Regions from separate parts of the Methylobacillus methanolivorans genome, predicted to be linked through region 2. Evidence: riboswitches for the same ligand, from Rfam matches in the RefSeq annotation. Region 2 holds a riboswitch; each other region holds the start of a gene.
What was found. Region 2 has a riboswitch for thiamine pyrophosphate ahead of thiC (phosphomethylpyrimidine synthase ThiC). Riboswitches for the same ligand answer to the same signal wherever they lie in the genome.
Positions count from the first base shown of each region.

Region 1: linked by a shared signal. The riboswitch ahead of LG202_RS06350 (sodium:solute symporter family protein) and the one ahead of thiC (phosphomethylpyrimidine synthase ThiC) in region 2 are both predicted to bind thiamine pyrophosphate.
Region 3: linked by a shared signal. The riboswitch ahead of LG202_RS01870 (TonB-dependent siderophore receptor) and the one ahead of thiC (phosphomethylpyrimidine synthase ThiC) in region 2 are both predicted to bind thiamine pyrophosphate.

Region 1 is NZ_BAAILT010000002.1:1,083,658-1,091,731, reverse strand. Features, by position in the region: gene LG202_RS06360 (LLM class flavin-dependent oxidoreductase) at 1-981, opposite strand, end outside; gene LG202_RS06355 (protein adenylyltransferase SelO) at 1,247-2,803, shown strand; gene LG202_RS06350 (sodium:solute symporter family protein) at 2,887-4,338, opposite strand; TPP riboswitch at 4,385-4,489, opposite strand; TPP riboswitch at 4,595-4,700, shown strand; gene LG202_RS06345 (3-oxoacyl-ACP reductase) at 4,745-5,530, shown strand; gene LG202_RS06340 (LLM class flavin-dependent oxidoreductase) at 5,541-6,830, shown strand; gene LG202_RS06335 (MgtC/SapB family protein) at 6,900-8,074, shown strand, end outside.
Region 2 is NZ_BAAILT010000004.1:375,170-383,243, reverse strand. Features, by position in the region: gene thiC (phosphomethylpyrimidine synthase ThiC) at 1-1,587, opposite strand, end outside; TPP riboswitch at 1,656-1,766, opposite strand; gene LG202_RS11725 (substrate-binding domain-containing protein) at 1,794-2,273, opposite strand; gene LG202_RS11720 (hypothetical protein) at 2,273-3,283, opposite strand; gene LG202_RS11715 (sensor histidine kinase) at 3,398-5,071, shown strand; gene LG202_RS11710 (sigma-54-dependent transcriptional regulator) at 5,078-6,475, shown strand; gene LG202_RS11705 (protein-L-isoaspartate O-methyltransferase family protein) at 6,556-7,212, shown strand; gene LG202_RS11700 (TetR/AcrR family transcriptional regulator) at 7,441-8,074, shown strand, end outside.
Region 3 is NZ_BAAILT010000002.1:117,219-125,292, reverse strand. Features, by position in the region: gene LG202_RS01890 (TonB-dependent receptor plug domain-containing protein) at 1-1,342, shown strand, start outside; gene LG202_RS01885 (ABC transporter substrate-binding protein) at 1,370-2,635, shown strand; gene LG202_RS01880 (di-heme oxidoreductase family protein) at 2,833-3,996, shown strand; gene sulP (sulfate permease) at 4,073-5,722, shown strand; TPP riboswitch at 5,778-5,877, shown strand; gene LG202_RS01870 (TonB-dependent siderophore receptor) at 5,942-8,074, shown strand, end outside.

The sequences.
Region 1 (8,074 bases), on a different contig from region 2:
TTCGCGAATGGTGGCAACGGCACGATATGATTGCAAGCGTACTGCGAGGTCAAACACATGGCCAGTCACCATTAATTCGTCAGGCATGAGGTCATTCAGTAGTTTCCTCAACCCGGCCTTTACGGTGGTAGCAGAGCCAACCAGCGAGCAAGCCAACATGCGCTCGACGCTTAATTTCTCGGCAGGTGTCCAGTATTGCTCAATATCATCTACGGGTGGTGGCAGTTGGCCCGGCGTGCCACGATGCAAGTTGGTAAAGCCTTGTTGCTGCGAACTGAACCAATAGCGCGCTTCCTCATCGGTATCGGCTACCAGGATATTGGCCGTGACCATGAAATAAGGCTTATTCAACGAGGCTGATGGCTGGAAATTGCGGCGATAGGTATCAAGTGCCTGTAGCAGGAACGTGGGTGAAAAATGCGAAGCAAAGGCAAATGGCAGGCCATGTGCTGCGGCAAATTGAGCACCATATAAACTAGAGCCCAATATCCACAGGGGGATGTTTAATCCGGCTCCAGGCACTGCACGGATGCTTTGGCCCGCCTGGGGCTGGGCGAAGTAATGCTGGAGCTCTGCGACTAAGTCCGGAAAATCTTCCCCATGGGCATGCAGGTCGCGTCGCAAAGCGCGCGCTGTGGTCATATCGCTACCGGGAGCACGACCCAGCCCAAGGTCGATGCGCCCAGGGTAGATGGATTCCAGCGTGCCGAATTGCTCGGCAATCGCCAGTGGCGCATGGTTGGGCAACATGATGCCGCCAGCGCCGATGCGTATTGTCCTAGTGTGGCTGGCAACGTGACCAATCACGACAGAAGTGGCTGCACTGGCAATGCCCGGCATATTATGATGCTCTGCCAGCCAGAATCGTCGATAGCCTAGCTCCTCGGCAAGCTGGGCCAACGCGACGGAGTTGCTGAAGGCCTCTGCTGGCGTGCTACCTTGCACAATAGGGCAGAGATCAAGAATGGAAAATGGAATCATCGCTTTTCAATATCCAGGTGGATGTTGCAGAGACATTGCCATATTCCCATGGTTCTGATGAAAGTAGTACTAGCTCAACAATTTCTGTGGGTAACTTTGTGGGCAGCATGCGCATGAGCTGGCTAAACGGTTGTTATATCATGTGGAATTTGCTATTGCCTATTTATTGTGCAGCCTGCCAACTTAATTTATCTCAGCAGAGAACATACAATAGGCAACGCTGTCATTCTATATGACCTTTGATAATGAAATCCCCACTGTGATGATGCCTACTTTTGATAACCGTTTCCTGCGGGATTTGCCTGGTGACCCGGATACTACTAACCAGTTGCGTCAGGTGTATGGCGCCTGTTGGTCACGTGTGATGCCCACTTCGGTATCCGCTCCCAAGTTACTGGCTTATTCGTCCGAGATGTTGCAGGCACTGGGCTTGAGTGAGGAAGACATTAAGTCCCCGGCCTGGGTGAATGCTTTGGCTGGCAATGGCCTTATCCCAGGCATGGAACCTTATGCCATGTGTTATGGAGGTCACCAGTTTGGACATTGGGCCGGGCAGTTGGGCGATGGCCGCGCGATCAGCCTTGGCGAGGTAGTAAACAGCCAGGGTCAGCGCTGGGAGTTACAACTCAAGGGCGCGGGCGTGACACCCTATTCACGTATGGCGGATGGCCGTGCCGTGTTGCGCTCATCGGTACGCGAATTTCTTTGCAGCGAGGCGATGCACCATCTTGGCATTCCCACTACGCGTGCCCTGAGCCTGGTGCAGACCGGTGATGTTGTGATTCGCGATATGTTTTATAACGGCAACCCGCAGGCTGAGAAGGGCGCAATCGTATGCCGTGTATCGCCCTCATTTATCCGGTTTGGCAATTTCGAGATTTTTGCCATGCGCCAGGATAAACAAACGCTGCAAACGCTGGTGGATTTCACTATTCACCGTGATTTTCCTGAGTTGGCTGATTTCCCCGAAGATGAGCGTTTAGCCGAGTGGTTTGCCATTGTCTGTGTACGCACTGCGCGCCTGGTCGCACACTGGATGCGCGTGGGCTTTGTCCATGGCGTGATGAACACCGACAATATGTCGATTCTCGGCCTTACTATTGATTATGGCCCTTACGGCTGGGTGGATAACTTCGACCCTGGCTGGACGCCCAATACCACTGATGCCGCAGGCCGTCGTTATTGTTTTGGTCGCCAGCCCGAGATTGCCCGCTGGAATCTGGAGCGCTTGGCGCAAGCGTTGTATGCCTTGAAGCCAGAGCGGGAAATTTACGACGAAGGCCTGATGCTATTCGACCAGGCTTACAACAAAGAGTGGGGTGCCGTGTTGGCTGCCAAATTTGGCTTTAGCCAGTGGCGCGATGAATATGAGCCTTTGTTCACCGCAGTGTTCGATCTCATGACCCAGGCCGAGATCGACATGACCGAATTTTTCCGCAAGCTGGCCTTGATCGAAGCCACCCAGCCAGACTTGGACATCTTGGAAAGCGGGGCCTATAGCGATGCACTATGGGAAACCTTCAAGCCCAGGTTCAGTGATTGGCTCAAGCAATATAGCCAGGCAACGGTTGCAGATGGACGTGACCCAATAGCCAGGAAAGAGGCCATGAACCGTGTCAACCCGCGGTATGTCTTGCGCAACTACCTGGCGCAACAAGCCATCGATCTGGCAGATGCTGGTGATAACAGTTTGATAGAAGAGTTGTTGGAAGTGTTGCGCCAGCCTTACGACGAACAGCCAGGCAAGGAGCGCTTTGCTGCCTTGCGACCGGATTGGGCCAAGCACAAGGCTGGATGCTCGATGCTGTCTTGTAGTTCCTGATTTAATACTTCACTTCACATAATATCAAGGGCGAGCGCAGCGATGCCCAATCGCTGCGCTCGCCCTTTGAGTTGTTAGGGTCGTTAGAGTTGCTCTTGATCCAGCCTGCGGCTTGCATGTGTCAACGAAGCAAGCTCGAAGTGTTCCTTGCGACGTTTGAGCAGGCGGGTGATGGTAATGACTGCTACGGGGGTCAAGGCCGCCAGCAGGAAGGATTCTAGCAAGTGGGTCGCGGGTTCATTTGGCGTGGGGAACATGGACAATCCTGCGACCAGTCCGGCAATGGTGCCCATGACCGCTTCTCGCCCGGTATGCGAGCGGCTGAACAGGCCGAAAAAGACCGGGAAAGCCGCCGCCGAGCATAGCAGGTCGGCGAGCAGGAATAGGTAAAGCACGCTGTAGCCCTGTGCAGCAACAATCAACACCGGGATTGCGACCAGCAGCACTAGCCAGCGTGACAATCGCATCAAGCTCGAAGCGCTACGCTTAGGCATCACTCGCCCGATATCCACAGCCACAATGCTTGAAATCGCGCTGATCGCGCTATCTGCACTGCACATCACCAGGGATATACCGAGTGGAATCAGCGCAATGGCCAGCCAAAGCGGGATGTTGGGCATGACCACGCTGAACAGCGCTACCGAGCTATCACCTTGTGGTGTCATCGCCATGAAGGCCAGGCCGAACAAGCCCATGATGAAGATGAATGGCACGACCAGCAAACCACCCAGCAGGAAGCCGTTACGCATGGCAGGGATGTCTTTCGCAGAGTAAATGCGTTGCCAGTTGCCTTGATGAAAGATGCCGGTGAGCAGGATGGCGACGAAGAAGGTCAGCCCGGCCTTGATGCCACCAATATCGTGTAGGTCGATGAGCTGCGGTGCGGTTTCGCGCAGCTTGTCCATGACAGGCACCACGCCACCGGTTGCTTTCCAGCCAATAAATACCAGTGCTGCCAGCAGCGGGATGATGATGACGATCTGCACTTTGTCGGTGAAGATAGAGGCACGCAAGCCACCATAAGTGGTGTAGAGCAACGTGAAGCCGAGCACGATGGCTGCCGTGGCCCAGAGCGGCACTGGCGCAAGGATGGTCACCATCTTGGCGATGGCGGTGATCTCCGCACTCATGGCGATAAATAGGTAAAACAGCATGATGCTGAGTGCGAGCAGATACATTGGCTTGCCATAGCGCGCGATGAGAAACTCGGTAAGGGAGTGGCCATTGGGCATGAGTTCACGCATGCGCTTGCCGAGCGGGATCATGGCAATGCGCGGCGACATCGCGCCAAGGGCATAGCCGATCACCGCGGTGAGGCCGCCCCAGGTAGCCGCTTGAGCTGGCGAGAACAATATCCATGCACCGAGGGAAGAGGCGAGTAGCACCATGACACTGGCAATGGAGCCTTGGCTGTTGCGGGCGACGATGAATTCTTCAAGATTACCGCGATAACGGCGCGAGTAAGCCATGCCGAGAATGGCGAAAGCGGCGGCGAAAAAAATCAGCCAAGCGAGCGTGGCTTGTGTACTGAGCATCTTGTGGTGACTCCTGTAATCAACGAACGACAAGGAGTACGCAAACCCGATGCGGTACTTCCTTCCTTTCGCCAGCATGATCTGGATCAAGTATTAAGGGTCATGGCCCATTGCCATTTCTCAGCCGTGATCGGCTCCCCCAGGATTGAACGGGCCAATAGCAAGTGGCCGTTCTGGTGCCGGATTATAACGACTTTCATCACGATTTTCACAATGCATTGGATGTGAATCGTTCATATTCCGTGCTATGGTTCAACCTTTCGGCACGGGGTGCCCTGATGGAATGGTTTCCACAGGGCTGAGAGCAAACCCGTATACCTGATCCAGATCATACTGGCGGAGGAATGCCTGTCGCAGCCCTGGCTGCGGTGTCTTCCTTTGTCATGATTTACTGCAAAGGAATGACATGAACAATCCATCAGCCCCACAACTCCGTATTCAAGACCAAGTCGTGCTCGTCACCGGTGCCGCACGCGGGCTGGGCCAGCATATTGCCCGTGCCTTCCTCGATCAGGGTGCAAGGGTCGTCATCAATTATCTTCATAGCGAGGCTGCCGCGGCCAGGCTCGTGGCTGAAGCGCCTGAACGTGCATTGGCGATAGGTGCGGATGTGAGCGATGCAAAGGCTGTGCGTTGCATGCTGGAGCAGGCACAGGCACATTTCGCTCAGCCAGTGACGACGGTGGTCAACAATGCGCTGCCGGATTTCAAGTTCAATGGCGATGCCCGAGCTCATGCTGCCGATCTTGGCTGGGAAAGCCTGCAGCAACAGTTCGATGGGGTGGTGAAGGGCGCGTTGAATACTGTGCAGGCGGCCTTGCCTGGCATGTGTGCACAGGGTTGGGGGCGGGTGATCAATATCGGCACCAATTTGTTCCAGAACCCGGTAGTGCCTTATCACGATTACACTGCTGCCAAGGCGGCCTTGTTGTCACTCACACGTACCCTGGCACAAGATTTGGGGCCGGGGGGCATTACTGTCAATATGGTGTCGGGCGGCTTGCTGCGTACAACCGATGCTTCTGCTGCCACGCCAGAGGCCGTGTTTGATCTGATTGCTGCCAGTACACCATTACGCCGCGTGACGACACCAGAAGAGTTTGCCGATGCGGTGCTGTTTTTCGCCTCGCCCTGGTCGCGTGCCGTGACGGGGCAGAATCTCGTTGTGGATGGTGGCTTGGTGAAGAATTAGGGCTGTGGTGATGATGCACATCAATTTATTCCTGTTCGGTTGCGGCCACCACAACGCTGCTTGGCGCCACCCGGATTCCCAGGTCGAACGCCTGGGTGATATTCGCTATTACGAGGAAATGGCCCAGCTAGCCGAGCGTGGCAAGCTGGATGCGGTGTTCTTTGCCGATGGGCATGCGACCAATAACATTACTGATGGGCCGCGCTGGTTCCTCGAGCCAGTGACCATGCTGACAGCCATTAGCCGTGCTACCAAGCACATCGGCTTGGTGAGCACCATTTCCAGCACGTTTTACACACCTTTCCATGCAGCAAGACTGATGGCATCGCTGGACCATATCTCCGGTGGACGTGCAGGATGGAACGTGGTGACGTCGATGTTTGATGTTGAAGCAAGGAACCACGGTTATGAAGCGATGCCCGGCCATGCTGAGCGCTATGCGCGGGCTGAGGAATTCATCCAGGCGGTATTGCAACTGTGGGATAGCTGGGATGATGGTGCATTGCTCAACGACCGCGCGGGAGATTACGTTGATGAAAGCCGGGTTCGGCAGATCAATCACCAAGGCGCACATTTCCTCGTTGATGGCCCCTTGACCGTACCGCGCCCACCTCAAGGTAATCCTGTGCTGTTCCAGGCGGGCGCTTCCGATCATGGCCGCGCACTCGCCGCGAAATATGCTGAGGCGATTTATGCCGTGGCCTATGACCTGCCGTCGGCCCAGGCCTATTACGGCGACGTCAAGGCTAGAGTCAAAGCTGCCGGGAGACAAGTGGATGTGCCTATCCTGCCAGGTCTTGTGACCTTTATTGGCTCAACTGAGGCCGAGGCGCGTGCCAAGCAGCGGGCGCTGGATGAGCTATTGCCTGCAGAAACATCCCTGCGGCAATTACAGTTGTTTATCGATCAGGATTGCATGGATTGGGAGCTTGATGCACCAGTGCCACCCTTGCCGCCGCTGGAGGCCTTTACCGGCCCCAAGGGCCGCTATGCCACCGTGTTACGCATTATTGAACGCGAAAAGCCTACCGTGCGCCAGCTATTGGGCCGCCTGGCTGCGGGGGGAGGGCATTGCACCATGGTTGGCACGGCAGAGCAGGTGGCAGACCAGATGGAGCATTGGTTCCGCAATGGCGGGGCAGATGGCTTTAACCTGATGCCGCCGATGCAACCCGAAAGCGTGCAGGACTTTGTCGATCATGTCATTCCCATCCTGCAACAGCGCGGCCTGTTCCGCCACGATTATGAGCATGCCACCTTGCGCAGTCATCTAGGGCTGGCTAGGCCGGTACGCGTCTAGCATTGTCTTTGTGCCAGAGGATGCTGGCTCTTGGTATCATGCTTGCAGATATAACCGAGAGCCTAATCAATGCACCAGACCTTTGCTATCGACACCATGCTGCACCTGCTCATTGCACTGGGTGCTGGGCTATTGATCGGCGCTGAGCGCGGTTGGCAAGAGCGCGATGAAAACGACTCATACCAAAGTGCAGGCATCCGCACCTTTGCCTTGACTGGCTTGCTGGGAGGCTTGAGCACTTTGCTGGGGCAGCAGATGGGCATGGTCGTATGGGTGACGGTACTGGCGGCATTGATGCTGGTGGTGGGTATTGCGTACGTTGTGGATGTGCGCCGCACTGGTGACCATGGCATCACCAGCGAATTGGCCTTGCTGATCACCTTCCTGTTGGGCAGTCTTGCTTTGTCTGGCTACGTGATGCTGGCAAGCGCTGGTGCCGTGGTGGTGGCCTTGTTGCTCAGCCTGAAAAACGTATTGCATTCCCTGCTCAAGCGCTTGAGTGAGGCCGAAGTTTCCGGTGCGCTCAAGTTGCTATTCATTTCCGTGGTGATGCTGCCCGTATTACCGAACGAGACTTATGATCCCTGGGGCGTGTTCAATCCTTATACCACGTGGTGGATGGTGGTGCTGATCGCCGCGCTGAGCTTCATTGCCTATATCGCCATTCGTCTTACTGGCACACGCTATGGCCTGATGTTGACGGCTATCCTTGGTAGCTTGGTGTCTTCCACCGCCATGACGCTTACCCTGTCACGCTTGTCCAGCAAGCCATTGCAGAATGTATTGTCAGCAGGCCTGCTGGCGACATCAGCTTTGATGTTTCCACGTGTCTTGCTGATTGTGGCCGCGGTGAATATTTCCATATTGCCGCATATTGCCTGGCCATTGAGTGTGATGTGTTTAGTGTATCTTGCCGGAGCCGGGGTCTTCTGGCTAAGGGCTATCAAGGAAGAGCCAGCCAATGCAGAAACACCACTACGCAACCCTTTTGAGTTAAGGCCAGCTATCCGTTTTGCCTTGCTGTTAAGCCTGATCTTGTTCCTCGTTGAGGCGGGCAGGCGCTATATGGGGGATGCTGGCGTTTATTTGGTCTCTATCCTTGCTGGCCTAACCGATGTCGATGCCATCAGCTTGTCTTTATCGCGTAATGCCTTGCACGAGTTGGGGATGAACGTGGCGACGCAGGGTATTGTGCTGGCCGTGATCAGCAATAGTGTGGTGAAGGCAGCTTTAGTCGGTGTTAT
Region 2 (8,074 bases):
AATCTGCGCGCCGGGGTGGCCCTTGGCCAGGTCGGCGGCATGCGCAGCAATCTTGTAGGTAATGATGCCAACGCGCACGTCCTCCTTATCCGGCAGGCCTAGATGTTCCTTGGGTGTCACATAACAGAGCATGGCACAGCCGTACCAGCCTATCATGGCAGCGCCGATGCCAGAAGTGATGTGGTCATAACCTGGGGCAATATCGGTGGTCAATGGGCCCAGTGTGTAGAACGGCGCTTCGCCGCAGTGTTCCAGTTGCAGGTCCATGTTTTCCTTGATGAGGTGCATGGGCACGTGGCCTGGGCCTTCAATCATGCACTGTACATCGTGTTTCCAGGCAATCTGGGTCAGCTCTCCCAAGGTCTTCAGTTCAGCAAACTGAGCTTCATCGTTGGCATCATAGATAGAGCCTGGGCGCAGGCCGTCACCTAGGCTAAACGACACATCATATTGCTTCATGATCTGGCAGATGTCCTCAAAATGCTCATAGAGGAAGCTTTCCTTGTGGTGAGCCCAACACCACTTGGCCATGATAGAACCACCACGCGACACGATGCCCGTCATGCGCTTCGCTGTCATCGGTATATAGGCGAGACGTACCCCCGCGTGGATGGTGAAATAGTCCACGCCCTGCTCTGCCTGCTCAATCAGGGTGTCACGAAAGATTTCCCAGGTCAGGTCTTCGGCCTTGCCGTTGACCTTTTCCAGGGCCTGGTAAATTGGCACGGTACCAATCGGCACTGGGCTGTTACGGATGATCCACTCGCGGGTCTCGTGGATGTTTTTACCGGTGGAAAGATCCATCACGGTGTCACCACCCCAACGCGTACCCCAGACCATTTTTTCCACTTCTTCCGAGATGGAAGAGCCAAGCGCAGAATTACCGATGTTGGCGTTGATTTTCACCAGGAAATTGCGGCCGATGATCATGGGCTCGATTTCAGGGTGGTTGATGTTAGCCGGGATAATCGCGCGACCACGGGCCACTTCGTCGCGCACGAATTCTGGCGTAATCACCTTGGGAATGCTGGCACCGAAATGCTGACCTGCGTGCTGGGTTTGCAGTAGTTCGCTCATGTTTTCGCGGCGCTGGTTTTCGCGGATGGCAATAAACTCCATCTCGGGAGTAATCATGCCCTGCCGCGCATAGTGCATCTGGCTTACATTTTTGCCAGGTTTGGCACGTAATGGCTTGCGCGTCAGGTTAAAACGCATCTCAGCTAGCTTGGGGTCTTGCTTGCGCAGCTTGCCAAAGTCTGACGTTGGGCCATCCAGCTGCTCGGTGTCATTACGCTCGGCAATCCAGCCAGCCCGTAGTGCCGGCAAGCCATTACGGATGTCGATGTTAACAGCAGGATCTGTATAGGGGCCGGAAGTATCGTAGACAACAACCGGCGGATTCTTTTCTGCACCAAAAGCAGACGGAGTATCAGAAAGCGAGATTTCACGGAAAGGCACGCGAATATCCGGGCGCGAGCCTTCAACATAGATTTTGCGGGAGTTGGCAAAGGATTGTTTGGTGCCTGCATCAATCTCCGCAGTTTCATTAAGAAACTTGGCATGCAGGTCTTTGTCGGTGGCATTCATCATTGGCTCCAAAAATAGCGGGAAGCGTTTTTGGAATACCAATAGGGAAAAGAATAGAGCTTGCCCCATCAAACCAAACTGCGCTTCCCTACGGTGGGATTATCCACGTCAGGTTCAAAGGGTAATTCTCACTGCCATCGTATTCATACAAATACAAAAGCAGACCCCTAGCGATTGGCGCAATGTACGTTAAAACCCTGATTTGATCAAGACGATGATGAGCAACTCAATACGGGAGGAAGATGGCTCAAGCTGCCATCAGGCAACAACCAGGCCACAGGCTTGATACGGTTATCCACCCTGCATGCGTCAATATAGCCTATTGAGCCTGGTGTTTCTGCGACGTAACGCAGCATAGCCTCCTGTGTGCGTACGACATGTGGAGGCGAGGTACCGTGAAAATACAGCGCGTTCCAGTACTCCACCTGATCTTCCGGAACACTATCGAGAATGAGCTGCGAGAAGCGCTGGCGCAAGGCGCTTTCCGGACCCAGGTTAACAGGCTCTATGCGCTTGCCATTGCCCCAATAGAGCTTCTTTCGCCAGAACACCAGCGCCAGCTCTGCCTTGCTGAAGGCATGCAGATTCTGCTCCTTGGGCACGATCACGGCAATCGTTGCCACTTCTGCCGCCATTGCAACAGGCAACAACAAGTGCAAACCCAGGCAAAGAAATAGCCAGCGCATCAGAACAGGATCGCAAACGAAGCCATGAAACCCTTGGGAGATTCAAGACGCTCTTGATCCCCCCCGACATATTCAAGCTTGAGTATTCTTGATGGCAAAGGCCGCCAGGCAGCCCCCACGACCCAGCGCTCGCTAGAGCCCTCCGCGGGCCGATTGAAATTTTCGACACGGCCAATCGCAAACCAGTGCTTCTGCAACGGAGCAACCACTTGCAGATAGGCACCACTGCCGCCTTCGTGCCCATTGGTATAGAACCGTTGCAGCGTTTCTCCACTGAATTCCCAGCCCTTGTGCTGCACCATGAAATCCAGCCCCACCATGCGATACCGCGTGGCACTGTAACGCAGGTCCTCCGCCGTCTCCAGTAATGACAAACCCCAATTGAATTTGCCCGTGATCTCGAAACGCATGCCCTTGCTATCCTTGTAGGGAATGCTGTCATCACGGTCACGATGCCTTTCCTGCACAGCTTCCATGAAGAATTTGTATTCAAAAGCCTTATCAGAAAAAGGCGCAGCGCCATACACCATGAAACCATTGACCGCTTCAGGAAACAAGCGACTGGTCACCAACGGGCGTGATGATGTCCAGACCAACGGTGCTGCATGCACCACGTTCCAGCGCCCGGTCGGCGTCAGGAAACGGCCACTACGTAAATTGAGCTTTTCAGAGAGGTTGTAATCGAGATAAAAACGCTCGACATCAAAATAGGAATCTCGCCCGGTCGTGCCTTCGCCGCTATACCAAGTCAGTGGTTTTTCCACCTCAAGTTCGGAGAAAAAGCGCAGGCGACCACCATTATCCCAGGTGACAAACAAACTCACTTCATTCAAGCGGGCATCGGCCTTGCCACCAGGATGTAGATTGATACCGGCACTGGAATAGCCGCCCAGTTTGAATCCATCGAGAAATCCAGGCTGGGTATCGGCCTCATCTGCCGCAGCTGCAATCTTGCAGATACTCAGGCTCAAGGCTACACTGGCTACAAGAAGCAAGTGCATAATGCGCATGTTTTTCTCCGGACAAACCACCTGTGATTCCAATCAGGCCTACACCCTTAACAGATCGCCAGAGCATGAGCTTCTGGATTTCCCCCAATAGCGCGCATTCTCGCACTGAATGATATGTGGCGAAAAGCGCTATCTATCCGGCATTTATTGCTATTCGCCTTCCTGTTGGCGGTGCTGCTACCTGCCATATTGATCACCGGCCTGGCGTTCTACGAAGCCAGGAGCGCGCTCAAGAGCGCCATTCAGAACGGCATGCAGACGCAGACCACCGCAACGGCCCTGGAAATCGACCGCATGATGTTCGAGCGCTTGCAAAACGTCAGCTCCTGGAGCGAGCTCGATGTCATGCAGGATGCGCGTATCGGCGATATCGACAAACGCCTGTCGTCCTTCCTGACCGAGCTCAAGGATAGCTACTCGGATATTTACACCGAGCTTTACGTGGTGAATCGTCAAGACATGGTCATTGCGGCCAGCAACCCGGCGCGCCTGGGGACATTTGCGCCCAGGCTCAAGCCTTGGTTGCACACTCTCATCCAGCACAAGATCATCAAGCTCGGCCAGCTTGAAGGCCACCGTTTACCTATCTATACCGACATTAACGACGACTTCAATGATGACAAACTCTTAGGCACCATCGTTGTAGTATTCAACTGGCAGCAAATTGAACAAATCCTGCAAAGCGGCATTTCAGGCCGTAGCGCGGCAGCCTTATTTGCACAGGACAAGCTGATTGCAGCGACAGATCGCTGGGCTAAAACGCAGAACAACAGGCGCTTGATCGCAAATGCCACCGCTAGTGGCTACGAAGGTTATCGTGGTTTTAACTGGCAGGTCAGCATTGCACAGAACCGTTCACAAGCGCTTACTCCAGTGCGCCAGATGGCTTATATCTTTGCTGGCCTGCTGCTTGTCACAGTGCTATTGGCCACTGTGATTGCCATACCGGTAGCACGTGCCATTACCCGTCCTGTCACACGCCTGACCGAGTTTGCCACCCGTTTTCTGCGCAATCCCGATGCCTCACTGCCTCCCGCAGGCGGCCCGGAGGAAATTGCCGAGATGTCTCGTGCCTTTGCCAAAATGATGGAGGATCTTGACCACTCCAAGCAAAGCCTGACCAGGGCAGCAAAACTTGCAGTTGCCGGAGAAATGGCAGCAGCCATGAGCCATGAGGTGCGCACACCGCTAGGCATATTGCGCTCATCCGCCCAGCTATTACAGCGCGATACCAGCCTTGCCCCTGAAAGCCAGGAAATTTGTGGTTTTATCATCAAGGAAACCGAGCGGCTCAATAAATTAGTCAACACCTTGGTCGACTCCGCCAAGCCGCGCCACCCTGAGCTGGTACCATCGAACATCACTGAACTGGTGACAATGTGCGCTGGAATGATGCGTAGCCAGGCTGCAAAGAAAAATATTGAAATTGTCCTGCAGACCAGTACGAGCATTATCTGTGAGTGCGATGACGAGCAAATGACCCAAGTCATGCTCAACCTGCTGCTCAACGCCATACAAATCCTGCCCCCAAACGGCAAGATCACGATTCATCTTGAGGAATCGCAAACACAGGTTGTCATTGCAGTCTCTGATAATGGCCCTGGCGTCACAGCTGAACACCGGGAACAGATTTTCGATCCCTTCTTCTCGCAACGAAATGGCGGCATCGGCCTGGGGCTGGCGATTGTGCGCCAAATCATCCTGGCCCATCATGGCAGCATTCATGTTGAACCCAATGATCATCAAGGCGCGACTTTCGTTATCCAGCTTCCGCGCAATGGAGTGTAAACCCGCATGAGCAAACTCAAGAACATCCTCGCACTGGACGATGAACCCAGTATGCGCCGCCTGCTGGAAATCAGCCTCAAACAAGCAGGCTATCAGCCGGTGCTGGCAGAAAATGGGCGCGAAGCGCTTGATATCTTGCGTCAAGGCGGCATAGATTTAGTGATCAGCGACCTGCACATGCCTGTGATGGACGGCCTGAAACTACTAGCCACCATGCAACAGGAAGGCATTGATGTCCCCTCCATTATCGTCACCGCACAAGGGGAAATTTCTACCGCAGTAGAAGCCATGAAACTAGGCGCATCTGATTACATCCTGCGCCCTTTCGACCTCAGCACGCTGGAAATCGCCATTGAGCGCGCGCTCTCATTGAGCCGACTAAAACTGGAAAATCGTTATTTGCGGGCTGAAGCCAGCCAAGATACCCAACTGATCGGTCAAAGCCCGGCGATGCAGAAGCTACAGCAGTCCATCAGGCAAGTCGCACCAGAAAAAGCCACCACGCTGATCGCAGGCGAGACCGGCACAGGCAAGGAGCTAGTCGCTCAAGCGATCCACCAGCTTTCACCACGCAAGGATGCCCTGTTTGTTGCCGTCAACTGTGCGGCCATTCCCGGTGATATGTTGGAATCTGAGCTATTTGGCCACGAACGCGGCGCTTTTACCGGCGCAGTGAAAAACCGTATCGGCAAATTCGAGATGGCTGATGGCGGCACATTATTCCTTGATGAAGTCACGGAAATGCCTATCGGGCTACAAGCCAAGCTACTGCGCGCCTTACAGCAAGGGGTAATTGAGCGCCTGGGCAGCAATCGCAGCATCCCGGTGGATATGCGCGTGGTAGCTGCAACCAACCGCGATCCATTGCAGGCCATTGCCGATGGAAAATTGCGCGAAGACCTGTATTACCGCCTCAATGTATTCCGCCTTGACTTGCCGCCATTGCGCGAACGCAAGAGCGACATCCCCGCACTGGCCACCCATTTTCTCAAGCCTCGTGGACTCAGCCTGGATGACTCGGCAGCACAAACACTGCAAACCTATACATGGCCAGGAAATATCCGTGAACTACAGAATATCCTGGAGCGGGCCGCTATCATCTGCGGCGGAAATACCATCAGCATTGAGCACCTGCCCACAGACATCACACAACACACCACGCTAGCGACCACTACCACCGTTGTTCCAGAGACAATGACATTAGCCACTAAAGCGAATATGTCATTACCTATTGCCACGGAAACCTTGGAAAAAGATATGATCCGCGTCGCCCTGCAACAAACTAAGGGTAACAAAAGCAAGGCAGCACGACTACTTGATATTAGCGAACGCTCACTATGGTATAAGCTCAGCCGCTACAAGCTAGAAGACAACACCGACCAAGAAGGCCCGCTGCCAGACTAAGCGGCAAACTCCCTAGAACTTGAAACTCTGCCGTGGCAGGCTATAATCGGCAGACTGATAGCCACGCGATGGATAATGTGATGCACCATGATGTAGAACAAGCACGCTTCAACATGATAGAGCAGCAAATCCGCCCCTGGGAGGTACTGGATGGCACAGTACTTGACCTATTGGGCCGAGTACCTCGCGAGGCCTTCGTGCCTGCCCAATATCGCGGGCTTGCATTTGCCGATATCGAAATTCCCCTGGGTTTTGACCAGACCATGCTCTCACCCAAGCTTGAGGGCCGTATTCTACAAGCCTTGGAAATTCAGCCAGGTGACAAGGTATTGGAAATCGGCACGGGCAGCGGCTATTTCACCGCCTTGCTTGCTTCGCTGGCAGGCGAAGTACACAGCGTGGAAATCAACGCAGAACTTAGCCATCAAGCCCAAGCACGACTGACAGAACAAAATATCCACAATGTCACTTTGCATGTTGGCGATGGTGCACAAGGCTGGCCTGCACAAGGCCCATATGATGTGATTGTGTTTACCGGCTCGCTCGCACTACCGCCACAAGTAACAGAACAACTCAATATTGGTGGGCGGTTATTTGCCGTCGTAGGTGAAGCTCCCGTGATGGAAGCGATTATTTCGCGCCGCATCAGCGCTGATAGCCTACGTCAGGATGTGATTTTCGAGACTTCGCTCGCACAACTGGAAAACGCCCCTCAGCCTGAGAAGTTCAGCTTCTAAATACCACTATTCCTGCCTTAAGGGCAGGCAAACGTATTCACGATCAAACGGGAGCCATCACTCCCGTTTTCTTGAGATTCATCCTGCTTCCCCCACAAGGCTATCGTTAGCATGATCAGGTCTGACGTAATCACTTTGCGTTAACGCTTCTATTCAAATCTCAAAGATTGACACCGTTAAGTTAACAGTGTTTAATCATTCCCCATTGATTACTTCTGCTGTGAGCACATGCCCCCAAGAGTCAAGACCCCGCAAGAACGCGACCAGCTCAAGAAGCTGATCCTTGATGCTGCGCGTCAATTATTCGTGGAACGGGGCATCGAAGCCGTATCGATGCGCGAGATTGCCAAGCGGGTGAACTATTCCCCCACGACCATCTACCTCCACTTTGTCGACAAAAACGACTTGCTGCAAACCTTGTGCGACCACGACTCCTTGGTATTGGCCCATGACTTGCACCTCATCACGACCAATCCCAACCCAGATGGTATCCAGCAATTGCGGACGCTATGTCTGGCGTATTCACGCTATGCACTGACCTACCCCAACCATTACCGCTTCATGTTCATGATGCCCAAGCCCCATCAAACCAAGGAAAACTCCAGGCTACATCACGGCAATATTGAGCAGGATGCATATGCACTGCTACGCTCTACAGTCCAACAAGCCTTTGAACAAGCGGCATTCCGCCCGGAACTCGATAATATTGATCTGATCGCCCAGACTCTCTGGGCTGGGATTCATGGCGTATGCGCACTGGAAATCACCATGGCATGTGACGAATGGATAGCATGGCAACCAATAGAACACCGCATTGCACTGATGCAAGACAACATGATCAGGGGCCTGATCAAATCTCAAC
Region 3 (8,074 bases), on a different contig from region 2:
GGACGGAAAAATCAACCTTAAAATCGGTTTAACTCCTAGCGAAGGCAATGAATACAGCCTGAATTACATCAATCAGCAAGGCACAAAAGGTAGCCCTGTATACGCAGGCAACGATAGTGGACGCGGTGCCAACTATTGGGATTGGCCAAAATGGGATAAAGAAAGTCTTTATTTCATTTCACGTACCACCTTTGGTAGTAGCACCTACCTGAAAATCCGGGCTTTCTATGACAAGTTCAAAAATGTATTGGAAAGCTTTGATGATGCGCGTTATGCCACAATGACCAGAAACAGTTCATTCACTAGCATTTATAACGACGACACCTATGGCGCTAGCGCCGAACTGGGCTTCGATATTGCCAAAACCAATACTTTGAAACTTTCCGCTCATTACAAGCATGACAAGCACGAAGAGCACAACAAGGGCAATCCCATTCAAACATTTGAAGATCGCACAATCTCACTCGGCATCGAAGACTCTCACCACTTCACCGAGAAGCTGAGTCTGGTAACAGGCGTTAGCTATGACAAGCGTGACACGATCAAGGCTGAAGGGCTGAACAACCTCAACCAGATTTACGCTTTCCCAAATGGCGATGCCCATGCGTGGAATCCTCAAGCAGGTTTATTCTATAAGCCAACAGAAGATAGCGACATTCACCTTACAGTCTCCAGGAAAAGTCGCTTTGCAACCATGAAGGACCGTTTCTCTGGCCGTTTTGGTCGCGCTGTCCCTAACCCTGATCTAGCTACAGAAAGAGCCACTCATTATGAACTGGGTGCTGGCGCTTTCGTGTTACCAGAGTTGAAGTTGCAAGGAGCGGTATTCTTTATTGATACCAAAGACATGATTCAATCTGTCAGCCTTCCAAATTCAGCTTGTACTGCAGGCGGGGGAAATTGCTTTCAATTCCGCAATATTGGAAAAGTACAAAGCCAGGGTATCGAACTAGGTGGAACCTGGTTTGCCAGCGATAATGTTGAAGTGGGCGGCAACTATACCTTCATCAATCGAGATAACCTAAGTAACGACCAACAATTAACAGATGTACCGCGCCAAAAACTCTTTGCGTACAGCAAGTGGAAAATAAATAGTGCCTTACAGATATTAGCGAGCATGGAAGCCTCATCATCACGTTACTCTCGGCAAAATCAGGCACTTACAACCTGGTTATCAGCCAAGGGTTTTGCAACTGGAAATATCAAAGCCATGTATGCAGTCAATGCGGACTGGTTTGCCGAAGCAGGTATTAATAACATCCTCGACAAAAACTATGCATATACAGAAGGCTTCTATATGGAAGGCCGCAATATGTTTGTTAACGTCACGCGCAAGTTCTAAGCAACTCACAACTAGATAGGAAACATCATGGCCCGCTCTCTTACTATCAAGGCAGCATTGAGCTGGCCAATCCAGATTCTCATCATCTGGCTGATACTTGTCAGCCAGGTGTCATGGGCGGATACGACCAAGGTCATCGTGATGACCAGCTATCCGCAAGAGGTCGTCTCACCATTCGAAGCGGCATTTGAAAAACAATATCCGCAATACAAGCTGGAAATACTCTGGCGGCAATCGCGCGATGCCATGGCGTATTTCAAGGATGCATCGCAGCCAGTCGATGTGTACTGGACACCTGCGCAACGTAATTTCGCCCAGCTAGAAAAAATACAGGCTTTTCAGCCACTACATTTAACCCTTGATGGCTTGCCTGCTTCCATCAATGGATTCCCATTGCGCGAAGGCAACTACATTGCCACAGAAATAGCAGGGTATGGCCTTGCAATTAACCCGCAGGGTATCACTGCAGCAGGACTACCTGTGCCACATGATTGGCATGATCTCACTCATCCAGCATGGCGAGGCAAGGTAGCCTTGCCTGTACCTTCAAAAGTGGGGTACGCCCCACCACTGATTGATATCTTGCTGCAAGGCTACGGTTGGCAGGCTGGCTGGAACCTGTTACAGGAGATCGCCGCCAACTCGGAACTGGTAGGCATGGGTTCGACTTTTATTACCGATGATATTGCCACTGGCCGTTTGCTGGCAGGCTTGACCATCGACTTTTTCACGGCTTCTGCCATCGCGAATGGCGCACCGCTGCAATTTCTTTACCCTGAAGTCACAGGTTATTCTCCAGCGCATATCGCGGTAATGAAGCAGGCAGCCAATCAGGAAGGTGCGCAAGCCTTCACCAGCTTTGTGCTTTCAGCACAAGGCCAGCACCTCCTGTTTCACCCGGACATTCGCAAGCTACCTGTGCGGCCTTCGGTCTATACAGATCAACCCGCAGGATATTTCAACCCGTTTGCAAATAATCCGGCATTTACCTATGACACCAAACGTGGCCTGGCTCGCCAAGAGATCACCAATGCCTTGTTTGATGCCATCATCACGGAAAACCTGGCTAGCCTGAAGCAGGCCATCGCCGCCATCCAGTCTGCCAGCAATACCTTGGGGGAAAATGCGCCACAAGTGCTGCAAGCAAAGAAGCTACTGCAATCTCTACCCATGGATGAGGCTACCGCCGACTCCAAGGCTCCCAGGACATTAGATACCACTGAAACAGCACAATGGCAGAAGATCATGCATGATCGCTACCAAGCCGCTACCCGCATTGCAGCAGGCTTGTAACCCTGATGTTGTATCGCTTTCTTGTCGCATCACTTATCGCAAGTACTTTTATTCCCAGACTTACCAGCAGTCAAGAAGCAGCGAGGGTAGTGACAAACAACACCACTCGTGAGGCATACTCGCAAGCGATACAACCACTCTCCACAAAAGATATACAGACATTCCAGCAAGGCCGCAGCCTGGTGCGGCAAAGCTAGATTATCTCTCCCGCGCTTGATCGTGAAATCGCAGGGCTAGGGCCGTTATATAACCGCAACTCCTGCATCGCTTGCCACGCCAAAAATGGTCGGGGCTTTGCACCAGATTCACCAGAAGAATCCATGCGTTCCATGCTGGTTCGCCTCAGCATTCCCGGCAAAACCATCACTGGTGCTCCTTTGCCCCTGCCCTGGTATGGCGATCAATTGCAGGAATTCGGTGCGCCTGGCGTCAATGCTGAAGGCCGTGCGCATCTGCATTATGAAGAAACCTATGTCCTCTTAAATGGAGGTGAAATCGTCAGCTTACGCAAACCACGTATTTCATTCAGCAATCTGGCATATGGCCCTATGCCAGATAATCTGCAAACCTCTGCCCGCATTGCCCCCGCGATTTATGGCATGGGCTTGCTCGCCGCCATCCCGGATAGCACATTGCTAGCATTGGCGGCCCAGCCCAAGCCTGGCACGATCAAGGGCAAGGTCAATTGGGTGTGGAGTGCAGAACAGCAAAAAACAGTGATTGGCCGTTTCGGCTGGAAAGCCAATGTCGCCACATTGCGTGAGCAAACCGCCAGCGCCTTGGCTGGCGACATGGGGCTAAGCTCGCATCTGTTCCGCCATGGCAATTGCGCCGAAGAGCAAATTGCCTGTCAGCAAGCACCCGTTTCCGGCATGCCTGAAATATCCGCCGCACAGCTCGAGCAAATGGAATTCCATCAACTTGCGCTTGCTGCCCCTGCACCCCGCCAGCAACAGCAAGCCTCCATACAGCACGGGGCCTTGCTGTTCCGTCAAGCCCAATGTGCAGCCTGCCACCAACCAGAAATCAAGACAGCGGCTTTCCCGCGCCTGACAGCCCTTGGTGAACAGCTGATCGCGCCCTATACCGATTTACTCCTACATGACATGGGGCCAGCGCTTGCTGACCAGCGCCCGGATTTTGCTGCCAGCGGCAGCGAATGGCGCACCCCGCCACTATGGGGCATTGGCCTGGCCAAACAAGTGGAACCCCATGTAGGATTTCTGCACGATGGCCGGGCGCGGACTATTCTGGAAGCGATCCTGTGGCATGGCGGCGAAGCAGAAGAGTCGCGCAACATAGTGCAACAGATGTCGCCACAAGAACGCCAACAACTGCTCGATTTCATTGAATCCCTATAAGCCGCTACACATCATCTTGCCGAGGTAGGTAAAGAGGCTATGATATGCCTGTCACTTGCCTAGCGTCCCTTACATCATGATCGCGATTCTCGAAGCCAAGCATGCTGGCTTGCTCTCCCGCCAATATTGGTACCGCAACATCATGTCGGGGCTGATCGTCGGGGTGGTGGCCCTGCCACTCGCCATGGCGTTTGCCATTGCCTCCGGGGCCAAGCCGGAACAAGGCCTGTATACGGCGATTGTCGCAGGTACACTCGCCTCACTCTTTGGCGGCAGCCGCTTGCAGATCACCGGGCCGACTGGGGCCTTCATCGTCATCCTCTCAGGCATCACTGCAAAATATGGCATTGCTGGCTTGCAGATCGCAACCCTGATGGCAGGTATTATGCTGCTCATCATGGGGCTAGCGCGCATGGGCAGTGTCATTCGCTATATCCCGGAGCCAGTCATCATCGGCTTCACCAGCGGGATTGCCGTCATTATTTTTGTCGGCCAATGGCAAGACTTCTTCGGGCTTGCGCCACAAGCGGCACACCATTTCCACGAGAAATTACTGCGCCTGATCACAGCACTGCCCCACCTGGAACTGCACACTACCTTGATGGGTATCTTCACCCTGGCGGTTTTGCTGCTCTCCAATCGCTACCTGAAAAAAATCCCTGGTCCATTGGTAGCCATCGTCTCGGCCACTGTGCTTCAATCCATATTCAGTTTCAAGGAAGTCACCACCATAGGCAGCACATTCGGTGGTATCCCGCAGGCCCTACCACAATTTTCCCTGCCAGCCGGTATCAGCGCTGCCACCATGCTGGAATTGATCGGCCCTGCCTTCACCATTGCACTGCTGGGTGCGATTGAATCCCTGCTCTCGGCGGTCGTAGCGGACAATATGGCTGGTACCCTCCATCAGTCCAACCAGGAGCTGATTGGACAAGGCATTGCCAACATCGCCTCGCCATTATTCGGTGGATTTGCCGCCACGGGCGCACTGGCGCGTACGGCAACCAATATTCGCAATGGCGGCAACAGCCCGCTTTCTGGCATCGTCCATGCGCTCACGCTGGTATTGATTGTGATATTGCTGGCACCACTGGCAGCAAATATACCGCTCGCGGCACTGGCGGCCATTTTGTTCGTCGTGGCTTACAACATGAGTGAAGCACATCGCTTCTTGCATATGGTCAAGACCGCACCGCGTGCAGATGTCGCCGTGCTACTGATCACCTTCCTGCTTACGGTATTCAGCGACTTGGTGATCGCCGTGAATATCGGCGTCATGCTTGCCACGTTATTGTTCATGAAACGCATGGCGGAAACGGTCAGCATCACGCAATTGAGCGATGCTGACCTCCAGCAAGAATACGGGCAACGCACATGGTGCCTGCCACCCAGCACATTGGTATACCGCGTAGAAGGCCCTTTGTTCTTTGGTGCGGCAGAACATTTACAACACCGGCTGCAAACCCTGCGAGAGGATACCGATACCATTGTGCTGAGGATATCGCGGGTACCCATCATGGATGCCACCGGCATGCAAGCTTTGTGGAACCTGCTGGATACCTGCAAGCATCACAATATTCGCCTGGTCATTGCCGAAGCCAGGCCCAATATCCTGGAAAAATTGCGCCGCTCAGGCCTGGTTAGCCAAATTGGTGAGCAAAATGTGCTACCACACCTGCAATTGCTGTGGCCTAGCACCGTCACATTAGGCGCAGTTCAAAAATAACCTCACCCTTATTCGCAACAAACTGGCGTTTTCTTTACATTTTTTGGTAGTATACGGCCCACGCTAGGGGTCCTGAAGAGTCAAATCTTCGGGTGAGAAAAACCCTTGAACCTGACCTGGATAATGCCAGCGTAGGGAAGCGCAAAGCCACTCAAGGTCCATCCCGGAGCTTCTTTGTTCATTCCTGCGCGTGCCTTTCCGTAACGCGAGTGAACAACAATGCCAGCTTTCCCTTTCCGTCACAAACTTAGCGTGCTAGCAGTCGCCTGCACATTTTCGCCTGCTGCCTTGGCACAATCGGCAGATACCGAGGATAGCGCATTGCCGGAGCTGGTCGTTTCCTCTGCATCAGCGGATACTCAGGCACGGCGGGCTAGCATTGGCAGTTTTTCCGACCGATCCTTACTGGAAACACCGGCCTCAATTACGGTCGTGACACAGGAACAGATGCAGGATCGCAGCGTACGCTCCGCCACTGATGCAGTGAAATGGGATGCCAGTGTGCAAAACTCCTACAACGCTGTTGGCCTTGCAGATTGGTTTGCGATTCGCGGATTCGTATTGGATCAGGGTGCCAACTATCGCAAAGACGGACTGGTGATTCTGGCGCAAGCCATGGTGCCCATGGAAAACAAGGAGCGTATCGAGATATTGAAAGGCCTGGCAGGCCTGCAATCAGGCATCGCTGCTGCAGGCGGCATGCTCAACTATGTGACCAAGCGCCCCACCGATACGCCGCTGCACACAGCAACTTTTGAGGTACGCGAACGCGGTACGGTATATAGCGCAGTAGATATTGGCGGACGTACTGAAAACGGCATCTTCGGTTATCGCATTAATGCCGCGGCGGAAGACATCAAATCATATATTGATGGCTCAACAGGCAATCGTAACTTCATTTCAGGTGCGTTTGATTTCCACCTGAGCCCACGTGCGCTCTTGCAGCTGGATCTGGATTATCAGCATAAATCGCAATTGACCGTACCAGGCTTCCAGCTGCTTGGGCCTGAACAGCGCATTCCGACAGGTATTCGCGCCAAGCAGATGCTCAACGATCAATCCTGGAGCAGCCCTGTCGTCGATGACAGCCACAATATCGGCGTGAAGTTCAACTACACACTAAACGACCACTGGCGTACCACCTTGCAGGCCAATCAATCAGTCCTGCATCGAGATGATGCGGTGGCTTTACCCTCAGGTTGTGCAGCCCAGGGATTATATGTCGGTTATTGCAGTGATGGCGGCTATTCCCTCTATGACCTGCGCCGTAAAAATGACAAGCGCTCCATCACCACTACCCAGGCGCTGCTACAAGGCGATGTCACCACAGGTGTGGTAAAGCACGACCTGACAGTCGGCCTTTCGACGCTGCGTCGTCGCGATCACTTTGCCGACTATGTTTCGCCATATGTCGGTGATAGCAACATCTACAATCCTGTCTATTACGACAATTACTCACCAGCAGAGGTCAAGCCCGTTCATTTGCGCCGTAAAGATGAAGAGCGCGCGATGTTTGTACAAGATGTCATGACCCTGACCGAGCAGCTCAAGCTACATGCAGGCCTACGTTACGTGCAACTCAAACGTGACCAGTTCAACTCATCAGGAACCACCACCCGTAGTACCGATGATCAATTCATCCTGCCGAGTGCAGCATTGGTTTACAACGTGCAGCCAGCAGTAGCGGTGTATGGCTCTTACTCCCAAGGCCTGGAACCAGGTGGCGAAGCGCCCACTGGCACGACCAATGCAGAAATCATTATGGACCCTAGCCGCTCTCGGCAAATAGAGCTAGGCGTAAAAGCGGAGCCAAGCAGCAAGGTGAGCTTGTCTGCTGCAGTATTCCAGATCAAGCGCCAGAATGAATACGTCAACGACAATGGAAATGGCACGCAGACTTATGTGATGAACGGCATGCAAGTCAACCGTGGCCTGGAACTGGCCGCACAAAACCGCATGACACGTGACTGGATGCTGGGTGGCAGCTTCACCGCTTTACAAGCACGGGCGGAAGGCACAGACGATGCACGTATCGAAGGCAAGCAAGTGGGCAATGTGCCGAGATTCAAATCTGCAGTGTATAGCGAATACACATGGCCTGGCTTGCCTGCGCTCAAGCTGAATGCAACCTGGCTTTACTCCAGCAGCAAAAACTTCTCCCCCAGCAATGACATTGCTGCTTTAAACAAAAAGGTCGAAGGTTATCACGTGCTGAACCTTGGGGCTCGCTATACAGCCAAGCTTGGCAACACAGCCACTACCTTTAGGGCTGGGGTGGACAATGTGTTCAACAAGTTCTACTGGGGCGATGCATCCAGCGCTTTCGGCGGCTACATGATTCCAGGCGCACCA